Regions from separate parts of the Roseburia sp. TF10-5 genome, predicted to be linked through region 1. Evidence: riboswitches for the same ligand, from Rfam matches in the RefSeq annotation. Region 1 holds a riboswitch; the other holds the start of a gene.
The links. A riboswitch is a leader RNA that binds a small molecule or an ion and turns the genes downstream of it on or off. The one in region 1 is predicted to bind FMN.
Positions count from the first base shown of each region.

Region 1 (4,733 bases):
TTTTTGTGCACAGTGTATCTCATCCAGTGGGAATAACATGCATCCGCAGTGTCCCGGAAATGTCGGGAAACAGATAATCTTAAGTTCGGTGCCTATCTCCGGACTGTAAGCCATAATCTCAAGATGTTCTCCATACAGCGTTACCCGTTCGTAGGTACACAGCCATTTATCGTCCATATTGGAGAAGATACTGCCGAAGGTATTCCCGATCAGTCCGGTCAATGGTACATGCTCCACCTCTGCCAGCTTCTCATTGCCATAGCGGAAGATCCAGTCCACTGCATGCCTGTCCTCATTGAATACCATCTCGATATCCGTAAAGGCAAATGGCATCTGATCAAAGCTCCGATAAAACGCATGATACTCTTCCGGTGTCTTTGGTGTATTCGGCATGGCAAAGCCCTCAATCAGTTTTTTCTGCTTTTCCTGCAGCTGGGCAAGGATTTCTTTTTTCCTGCGGGTTGCGTAGTTTAACTCTTCTCCGTTGATAAGTGTCAGCGTATCTTCCAATGCATGGATTGCCATGATACACACCAGATAGGTACGGTGTACTTTCAGAAAATATTCCCCGACCTGTGCCTCCATTGCCTCTAAGGTGCTTCTGGTCTTATATACGCTTCCGCTTGTCACATGAATGTAACAGTCATTCACCGATGCCTTAATATATAGGATATCTGTGACATCGATTACCCTACGCTTATGACCTGCCTTAATTTCCAGTGTTCTCTTAAACTGCATGATAACTGTTACTCCTTGTGTCTTACGGATTTGTTATTATTTTACTGTATATTGGGTGTTATGGCAATGAGGAGTTTTATCATGTTCTCTTTTAACTCTCCTTAACATTAAAAGTGGCCATGCTAATAAGCACAGCCACCATGAAGACTCACCAGAGGCGATGTCATTCACTTAAACGTCCCTTTAAAACTGGAGATAACGGTTTGTAAATCAGCATACAGATGACAACTGCAATCAGTCCTTTTACAATTGTAAATGGAAGATTAAAGCAGATCAGGCACTGCAATACGCTTTTCATGGATGGTGCAATTGCCTGATACATCTGCAGGATGGCTTCCTCTGCCATACCAGCCTTGTAATAAACCGGGTAAACCACAAAATAATTGGAAAACACACTGACTATTCCCATGACTAATGCTGCAACCAGACCACTGACTACTGCACTCTTTTTGGTCTTTTTATGTTTGTAGATATTACCTGCAATTGCCACAAACACGGCTCCGAGAATAAAATTGGAAAGTTCTCCAACAAACATACTGTTTGAAAATGCCAGATGGAGAACGTTCTTGATCAGACAGATCAATACCCCACACACTGGTCCGAGCGCAAAGCTTCCAAGTAGTGCCGGCAGATCCGAAAAATCAAATTTGATAAATGATGGCATGATCGGAATGGCAATCTCCAGATACATAAGCACGAACGCTACGGCAGAAAGCATCGCCGTAACCGTAATATAGCGTACTTTTGTATTCATGCCTCCCTGTTTTACTGCTGTCTTTGTCTGTTCACTCATACGAACTCTCCTTTCAGAATCAATGGAATTCCAGAGGAGTGTTGCCTGCATATATGATCAGAAAATAAAAAACCGATAGATTTCTCTATCGGGGTTCTTTTTCTAGCATACAGTCAACAGTGCAAACATTAATTTGCACTTTTTCTTCTCTCATCCAGACTATACTGTCGGTACCGGAATCTCACCGGTTCGGCTGCAAAAAGCAGTTCACGGACTATACCGTCGGTCGGGAATATGCGTCATCCGCAGCACCCTGCCCCGAAGAATTCCTTCTTTATTTTTCATCGTTATTATATTCACATTGTCCGAAAATGTCAACACCGGCTGGACTTTTTCCCATTCATTTGCTAACATAATTTCCATGAAGATTTCAAATATATTACGCACGGACAAAACTTTAGATTTTTCTTTTTATATCATCGGCTGGGTATGTCTTATTCTCGCACTCGTGCTCGGACTTGCATGGAAAAGCGGTTATTTCCTGTGGATATTTCCTCCGGATGGCTGTGTCCTGCACAATCTGACCGGGTACTACTGTCCCGGATGCGGCGGCACACGCGCAATTCATGCCCTGCTGCACGGACATATTGTGCGCTCTTTCTTTTACCATCCGATTGTTGTGTATACCGCTGTCTTTTTCGGCTGGTTTATGCTGTCCCAGACCATAGAAAAAGCATCCCGCGGACGTTTTGCCATCGGGATGCATTATCGTGATATTTATCTGTGGATCGCGCTTGCCATTGTACTGCTCAACTGGCTGGTCAAAAATCTGTTTCTCGCCGTCTTTGGCATTGCACTTCTTGGATAAACATTCTATTTCTGATTTTTCAGTTCCTGTTCCAGCTCATGCGGACGCAGATCCACACCGCGAGATGCATCTCCTTCCGGGTCTTTTCCAAATGCATAATCATTTCCCGGCAGAATCGCATTGAGCACGATTCCGGCAATCGCTGCGATGGCAAGGGATGTCAGGGTAATGGAAGTGCTTCCGATCGTAAAGGTCAGTCCATCTGAGAATCCGAGACCGGAAACTAAGATCACACCTGCAATAATGAGGTTTCTGGACTTGGTGAAATCCACATGGTTTTCAACCACATTTCTTACACCGATAGCAGAAATCATACCGTAAAGAATAAAGCTGACACCGCCAATAATGGATGCCGGCATCGAAGCAATAATCTCTGCTACTTTCGGGATAAAACTTAAAACGATCGCATAACATGCCGCAAGACGGACAACCTTCGGATCATGTACACGGGACAACTCCAGAACGCCTGTGTTCTCTCCATAGGTTGTATTTGCGGGTCCTCCGATCATTGCAGAAATGGAAGTTGCAATTCCATCACCGATCAGGGTACGATGCAATCCCGGGTCCTCAATAAAGTTCTGTCCTACCGTTGCAGAAATCGCGGAAATATCTCCGATATGCTCCATCATGGTCGCAATGGCAATCGGTGCCATGATAAGAATCGCTGTAAGATTAAATTTCGGCAGGATAAACGGTGGAAGTCCGACAACAGCCGCCGAGGAAACGCCGGAAAAATTTAAAATAACAGATCCGTCCGGATTCGTAAAACCAAGTCCCTGCAGAACCAGTGCGAACACATACGAAATCACAACTCCGAGAAGAATCGGAATAATCTTAAACATTCCTTTTCCCCAGATATTGAAAATAATGATAACTGCCAGTGCCACAATTGCAATGAGCCAGTTTGTGGATGCATTGCTGACCGCAGACGGTGCAAGGCTCAGTCCGATACAGATAATGATCGGGCCGGTCACCACCGGTGGAAGGAAACGCATCACACGTTTTACACCAACGCACCGGATGATCAGTGCAAGGATCAGATACAACAATCCTGCCACAACAATTCCGCCACACGCATACTGCAGTTTTTCTTTATCTGCCATATTGGCAAATATCCCGGTATCCAGTGCCGCAACGCTGGAAAAGCCTCCCAGAAAAGCAAATGAAGATCCCAGAAAAGCAGGAACCTTAAATTTGGTACACAGATGGAAAAACAAGGTACCGAATCCTGCACAGAACAATGTCACCTGTACGGACAATACCTGTGAGGTACTCTGAAAATAGCTGTTTACCAGAATCGGTACAAGAATTGTCGCTCCGAACATAGCGAACATATGCTGCAGACCAAGCAGCAGCATTTTCGGCGTACCCAAAACCCTGGCATCTCTTATAATGTCTTTTTGTTGGTTCATTATGAAAAACTCCTCCTAATAATAGTATATTCTAATATCCGGCAATCAGCCGGAGCATTAGCTTATGTTTGATGGGATCTCCCCGACCACATCCAGATAAAAAATAACCAGTGTCTGTGACTGGTATGGATATACCCAGAGTGACCCGATGCCTAAAGACAGCAGACACAGTATCTGCAATCCGATAAAGCTCAGATAAATATAAAATAATCTTCCTTTATTTCCCTTCATGATCTGACGGCTGATCTTTAATGATTCGCGTGCCTTCATCTGCGGATGATCCAAAAGCAGATACAATGCCAGTGCATACCACATCTGCACGAAAACTGCCAGAATCGTGCTTACAATACCAAGTATCACCAGTACTGCAATCGCCGCAGGCGACTTGTCCAGGACAAAAAATAACACAGCACCTGTGATCACAGGAATACAGCTGATCAGCGTTGCAATAATCAAAAGCAGTCCTGCAATGATATAACGGTCCGGGTGATTTTTAAACCCATAAAATACCATGCCAAGTGTCATTTCTTTTTTCCGTGCAAGTGACAGATGAAGCTGAAGGATTCCGACAGACAATACCATGCTTAAAAGTGTGATCAGAAATTCCGCCACATAAAACATGATCGTCACCGGAAGCGGCTGTGCATCTTTCTGCAACATGGAAAATGGGAGTTCTACCGCCAAAGGAATCAGTGTGGCGGCAAGAAATGCTCCCATTGGTATTTTATAATTTCCATTTAAATTGTCTCTTGCGATTCGTTTTAATTCTTTGCAAGGTAGGTTCATTTGTTTATACTCCGTTTCTGTAACTGATTGCTTTTCTCATTATAGCATGGCTATGCAGATGCAACAATCTTTTTATTTTGCCATAAACTGCTTCATCAGTTCATTATAATCCATGCCCTGCATATCAGAATAGGCCTTTAAAAATCCATCGATACTTCCATACTGATGGATGGCATACCCCAGAACGGATGCATAC
Region 1 is NZ_QTYW01000010.1:79,799-84,531, reverse strand. It holds gene DXD06_RS10695 (LytR/AlgR family response regulator transcription factor) at 1-738, opposite strand, end outside; gene DXD06_RS10690 (ECF transporter S component) at 902-1,531, opposite strand; FMN riboswitch at 1,670-1,801, opposite strand; gene DXD06_RS10685 (DUF2752 domain-containing protein) at 1,893-2,339, shown strand; gene DXD06_RS10680 (uracil-xanthine permease family protein) at 2,345-3,751, opposite strand; gene DXD06_RS10675 (DUF975 family protein) at 3,809-4,537, opposite strand; gene DXD06_RS10670 (hypothetical protein) at 4,610-4,733, opposite strand, start outside.

Region 2 (4,733 bases), on a different contig from region 1:
AAAGGTCATTCCAAGATTAGAAACAAGCTGATTGCAAATATATTTGGTCAGATGGGACTGGTAGAAGCGTGGGGAAGTGGCATCAGAAGAATTATAAGTGTTGCTGGAGAATATGGACTGCCTGTTCCGACTGTGGAAGTATTTGATGATATGTTTCGGGTGAATTTATATAGGAATGTGCAGCATAATGCAAATGGTGGAGAAAATAGTGGAGTAAATGGTGGAGTAAATGGTGGAGTAAATGGTGGAGTAAATGGTGGAGTAAATGGTGGAAATGATTTCGGAGATAAAGTCCGTATCAGAGAAAAAGCACAGAAATTGACGGAGACTCAGGAGAAAATACTAGATTGTATAGCAGAAGATAAATATATTTCGGTCAAAAAAATAGCAGACAGAATAGATATATCTAGGCGGACTGTTGAAAATAATATTAAAAAAATGAAAGAATCAGATATTGTGGTTCGTCATGGTTCACCGAAAAATGGGTATTGGGAGATTATAGAATAAACTGTAATTCTGAAAAAGTATATCAGCAAAAGTGTAAAGGAGTGAATGTATGTCAGAGTGGTTTTCCCTGAGCTTGTGAATAAAAATATACCAAAGCAGATTAACACTATTGTAAACAGAGACAGTAATCCGGAGGAACCCAGAGTGCTTGCACTTGAAGATTTAGTATCTGTTGCTACTTCTTCGCAAATTCAGTCCATTGACAAACCTCGGTAAAATAGCATAAGATAAAATGGACAGGGAGAGAAAAAGTGAAGCGGTAACGCGTAATTTATAGAATCAGAGGAGATGGAACATATGGCAAGACATAAGCTCGAGAATGAACTCATTGCAATCGAAGTGGAGGAACATGGGGCAGAATTAAAATCTCTGGTCCGTAAAAATACCGGAAAAGAATATATGTGGAAAGCTGATCCAAAATTCTGGGGACGCACCTCACCGGTACTGTTTCCGTTTGTTGGAGCGGTAAAAGACAAACAGTTTCGTACCAAAGGACAGACTTACACCATGGGACAGCACGGATTTGCCCGCGATATGGATTTTACGCTGGATTCTCAGACGGAGGATACGCTCTGGTTTGTATTAAAATCCAATGAGGAAACCATGGCAAAATATCCTTATGCGTTTACCCTTCGTATTGGATATCACATCGAGGAAAATAAGCTGGAAGTGCTCTGGCAGGTGGAAAATCCTTCGGAGGAAGAACTTCCGTTTTCGATTGGCGGGCATCCGGCATTCAATCGTCCGAAAAATTGTAAAATCCGCTTTGATGTAGCTGGTCCGCTTACAAGTACAACGATTGTGGATGGTCTGGTCGGAAACGGTACTGTGGATTATGAATTGAAAAATAGTTATCTGACAGTTACCGATCATCTGTTTGATGATGATGCCCTTGTGATTGAAAATCAGAATGTGCATGAAGTCTCTCTTTGTGACATGGAAGGAAATCCCTATCTGACCGTTACGATGGATGCTCCATTGTTTGGAGTCTGGTCACCGGCGGGAGCAGATGTACCGTTTATATGTGTAGAGCCATGGTATGGACGCTGTGACAGTGCTGATTTTACCGGAGATTTAAAAGATCGGGAGTGGGGAAATCTGATTGCACCGGGCGGTATCTGGAAAGCCCATTATACGGTGGAGGCAGTATAGAAAGCCAGAAAAATTCTCTTGACAGAAAAGGAAAGAAAGATTATAGTCTTATACATAGACAATTTTATAAAGATCTTCAGGGCAGGGTGCAATTCCCTACCGGTGGTATAGCCCACGAGCCGCAAGGCATGATTCGGTGAAACTCCGAAGCCGACAGTACAGTCTGGATGAAAGAAGATAAAGGATAGAAACACAAGAACCCGTGTATGGTTGTGGTGGATATTGAAATGTTTGCTCTGGAATTTATTTCCAGAGCATTTTTTATTTCCTATGAATAAAAGGATTTGAAAATATATCCCCGGCAGCAGAACACGGTAAAAAGAAGCCCTGAGCATTTGCTTGGGGCTTTTGTGGTATGGCGAAGCCATATCACTGATGAAAAAGGAGAAAAAATGACAGATGAATATTACATGCGCCGAGCAATAGCACTGGCACAAAAAGGAGAAGGACAGGTATCCCCGAATCCTCTGGTAGGTGCTGTGATTGTAAAAGATGGAAAAATTATCGGAGAGGGATATCACGAACACTACGGACAGCCACATGCAGAACGGAATGCACTGGCTAATTGTATACAATCCCCGGAAGGGGCTACGATTTATGTGACCTTAGAGCCGTGCTGTCATCATGGAAAACAACCACCATGTACCGATGCTCTGCTTGCCGCAGGAATTCGCAGAGTAGTGATTGGTTCGAAAGATCCGAATCCACTTGTTCATGGAAAGGGCATCCGGATTTTGCGGGAACATGGAGTAGAAGTGACTGAACAGGTATTACAGGACGAATGTGATGAAATGAATGAAGTATTTTTTCATTATATCCAGACAAAACTTCCGTTTGTCATTTTAAAATATGCGATGACACTGGATGGAAAAATTGCCACGTATACCGGGGCATCCCGCTGGGTGACAGGAGAAGCGGCGCGTGCGCATGTACACCGTATGCGGAACCGTTACCATGCCATTATGGTTGGCGTGGGAACGGTACTTGCGGATGATCCGATGCTGACCTGCCGGCTAGGAAAAACAGAAAATGGGGTAAACCCGGTGCGCATCATTTGTGATACAGCATTGCGGACGCCATTAGAATCACAGATTGTGCGTACCGCAAAAGAAGTTCCAACGATTATAGCAAGCTGTAACCGGCAGGAAGCCATGCATATGCCATATGTGGAGGCAGGATGTCAGATTTTAGTCACACCGGAAAAAGATGGGCAGGTAGATCTTTGGGATCTGATGCGACAGCTTGGAGAACAGGAGATTGACAGCGTGATTCTCGAAGGTGGTGGAACTTTAAACTGGTCGGCTCTGCAAGCTGGGCTTGTACAGAAGGTGCAGGCATATGTGGCGCCTAAGCTGTTTGGCGGGGCAACAGCCAAAACCCCGGTTGAGGGGCAGGGATTTTTAAAACCTGCAGAGGCCGTGACATTAAGCCGGACAAAAGTTACAGCGTTGGGATCGGACTGGTTGATAGAGGGATACCCGGCGACAGAGGGGAGGCCATTATCATGTTTACAGGAATCATAGAGGAGATGGGAACCATTGAAAACATTGCAAAAGGCGCACATTCTGCGGTGTTGACGATTAACGCCAGAAAGATACTTGAGGATGTGCATATCGGAGACAGCATAGCGGTAAACGGAGTCTGTCTGACGGTCACTTCCTTTGACCACGAAAGATTTACTGCGGATGTCATGCATGAAACTTTAAACCGGTCGGCACTGGCACAGTGCAAAAGAAAAAGTCCTGTGAATCTGGAACGTGCAATGTCGGCAAACGGACGCTTTGGAGGGCATATTGTAGCCGGACATGTGGATGCGACCGGACAGATGGCCGGGCGCAAGCAGGATGACAATGCCATATGGATCCGGGTGGAGGCGCCGCCGGAAGTCCTTCGGTATGTGGTGGAGAAAGGTTCCATTACCATCGATGGCATTAGTCTGACCGTTGCCGCGGTAACTGCGCATGATTTTTCGGTGTCGATGATCCCTCATACGGCAGAGGTGACAACGCTTGGAAGCAAAAAAGAGGGAGAACTGGTAAATTTGGAAACCGATATCATCGGAAAATATGTGGAAAAACTGCTTCATCCACAGGAAGAAAAAAAGGAAACCCACATCACCCAGGCGTTTCTTGAAAAATATGGATTTTGAATGGTTATAACAAAGAAAACAGGAGGAAAGAATAATGGAAGGATTTGCGACGGTTGAAGAAGCACTTGAGGAATTACGAAACGGAAAACTGATTTTAGTCACGGATGATGAAGATCGTGAAAATGAAGGCGATTTTATCTGCGCTGCGGAATTTGCCACAACAGAAAATATCAATTTTATGGCAATGCATGCCAAAGGGCTTATTTGTATGCCGATGTCTGCAGAATATGTAAAAAAGCTTCATTTTCCGCAGATGGTCGAAACGAATACCGACAACCATGAGACAGCATTTACCGTTTCCGTGGATTATGTGGAAACAACCACAGGCATTTCCGCTGCCGAGCGTTCCATGACCGCCATGCGCTGTGTGGCAGAGGATGCAAAACCGGAGGATTTCCGGCGTCCGGGACATATGTTTCCGCTTCTGGCAAAGAAGAACGGGGTGCTGGAGAGAAACGGGCATACGGAAGCAACCGTGGATCTGTGCCGCCTGGCAGGCTTAAAAGAATGTGGACTCTGCTGTGAGATCATGCGCGAGGATGGCACCATGATGCGCACGACGGAACTGCTTGCACTTGCAAAAAGGCACGGTATAAAAATGATTACCATTGCCGCACTCCAGGAATACCGCAAATGCCATGAAAAGCTGGTGGACTGTGTGGCTGTGACAAAGATGCCGACGAAGTATGGAAAGTTTCGGGCATACGGTTATGTGAACCGTTTAAATGGTGAACATCATGTGGCATTAGTCAAAGGAGAAATCGGGGACGGAGAAAATGTACTCTGCCGTGTACATTCCGAGTGCCTCACCGGAGATACCTTTGGCTCCCTGCGGTGCGACTGTGGACAGCAGTTTGCCGCTGCCATGACACAGATTGAAAGGGAAGGCCGCGGGATTTTACTTTATATGCGGCAGGAAGGCCGC
Region 2 is NZ_QTYW01000024.1:2,492-7,224, reverse strand. It holds gene DXD06_RS15405 (RNA-binding domain-containing protein) at 1-507, shown strand, start outside; gene DXD06_RS15400 (aldose 1-epimerase family protein) at 805-1,659, shown strand; FMN riboswitch at 1,728-1,842, shown strand; gene ribD (bifunctional diaminohydroxyphosphoribosylaminopyrimidine deaminase/5-amino-6-(5-phosphoribosylamino)uracil reductase RibD) at 2,052-3,182, shown strand; gene ribE (riboflavin synthase) at 3,164-3,808, shown strand; gene DXD06_RS15385 (bifunctional 3,4-dihydroxy-2-butanone-4-phosphate synthase/GTP cyclohydrolase II) at 3,843-4,733, shown strand, end outside.
Region 2: another riboswitch for FMN. It lies ahead of ribD (bifunctional diaminohydroxyphosphoribosylaminopyrimidine deaminase/5-amino-6-(5-phosphoribosylamino)uracil reductase RibD); the one in region 1 lies ahead of DXD06_RS10690 (ECF transporter S component).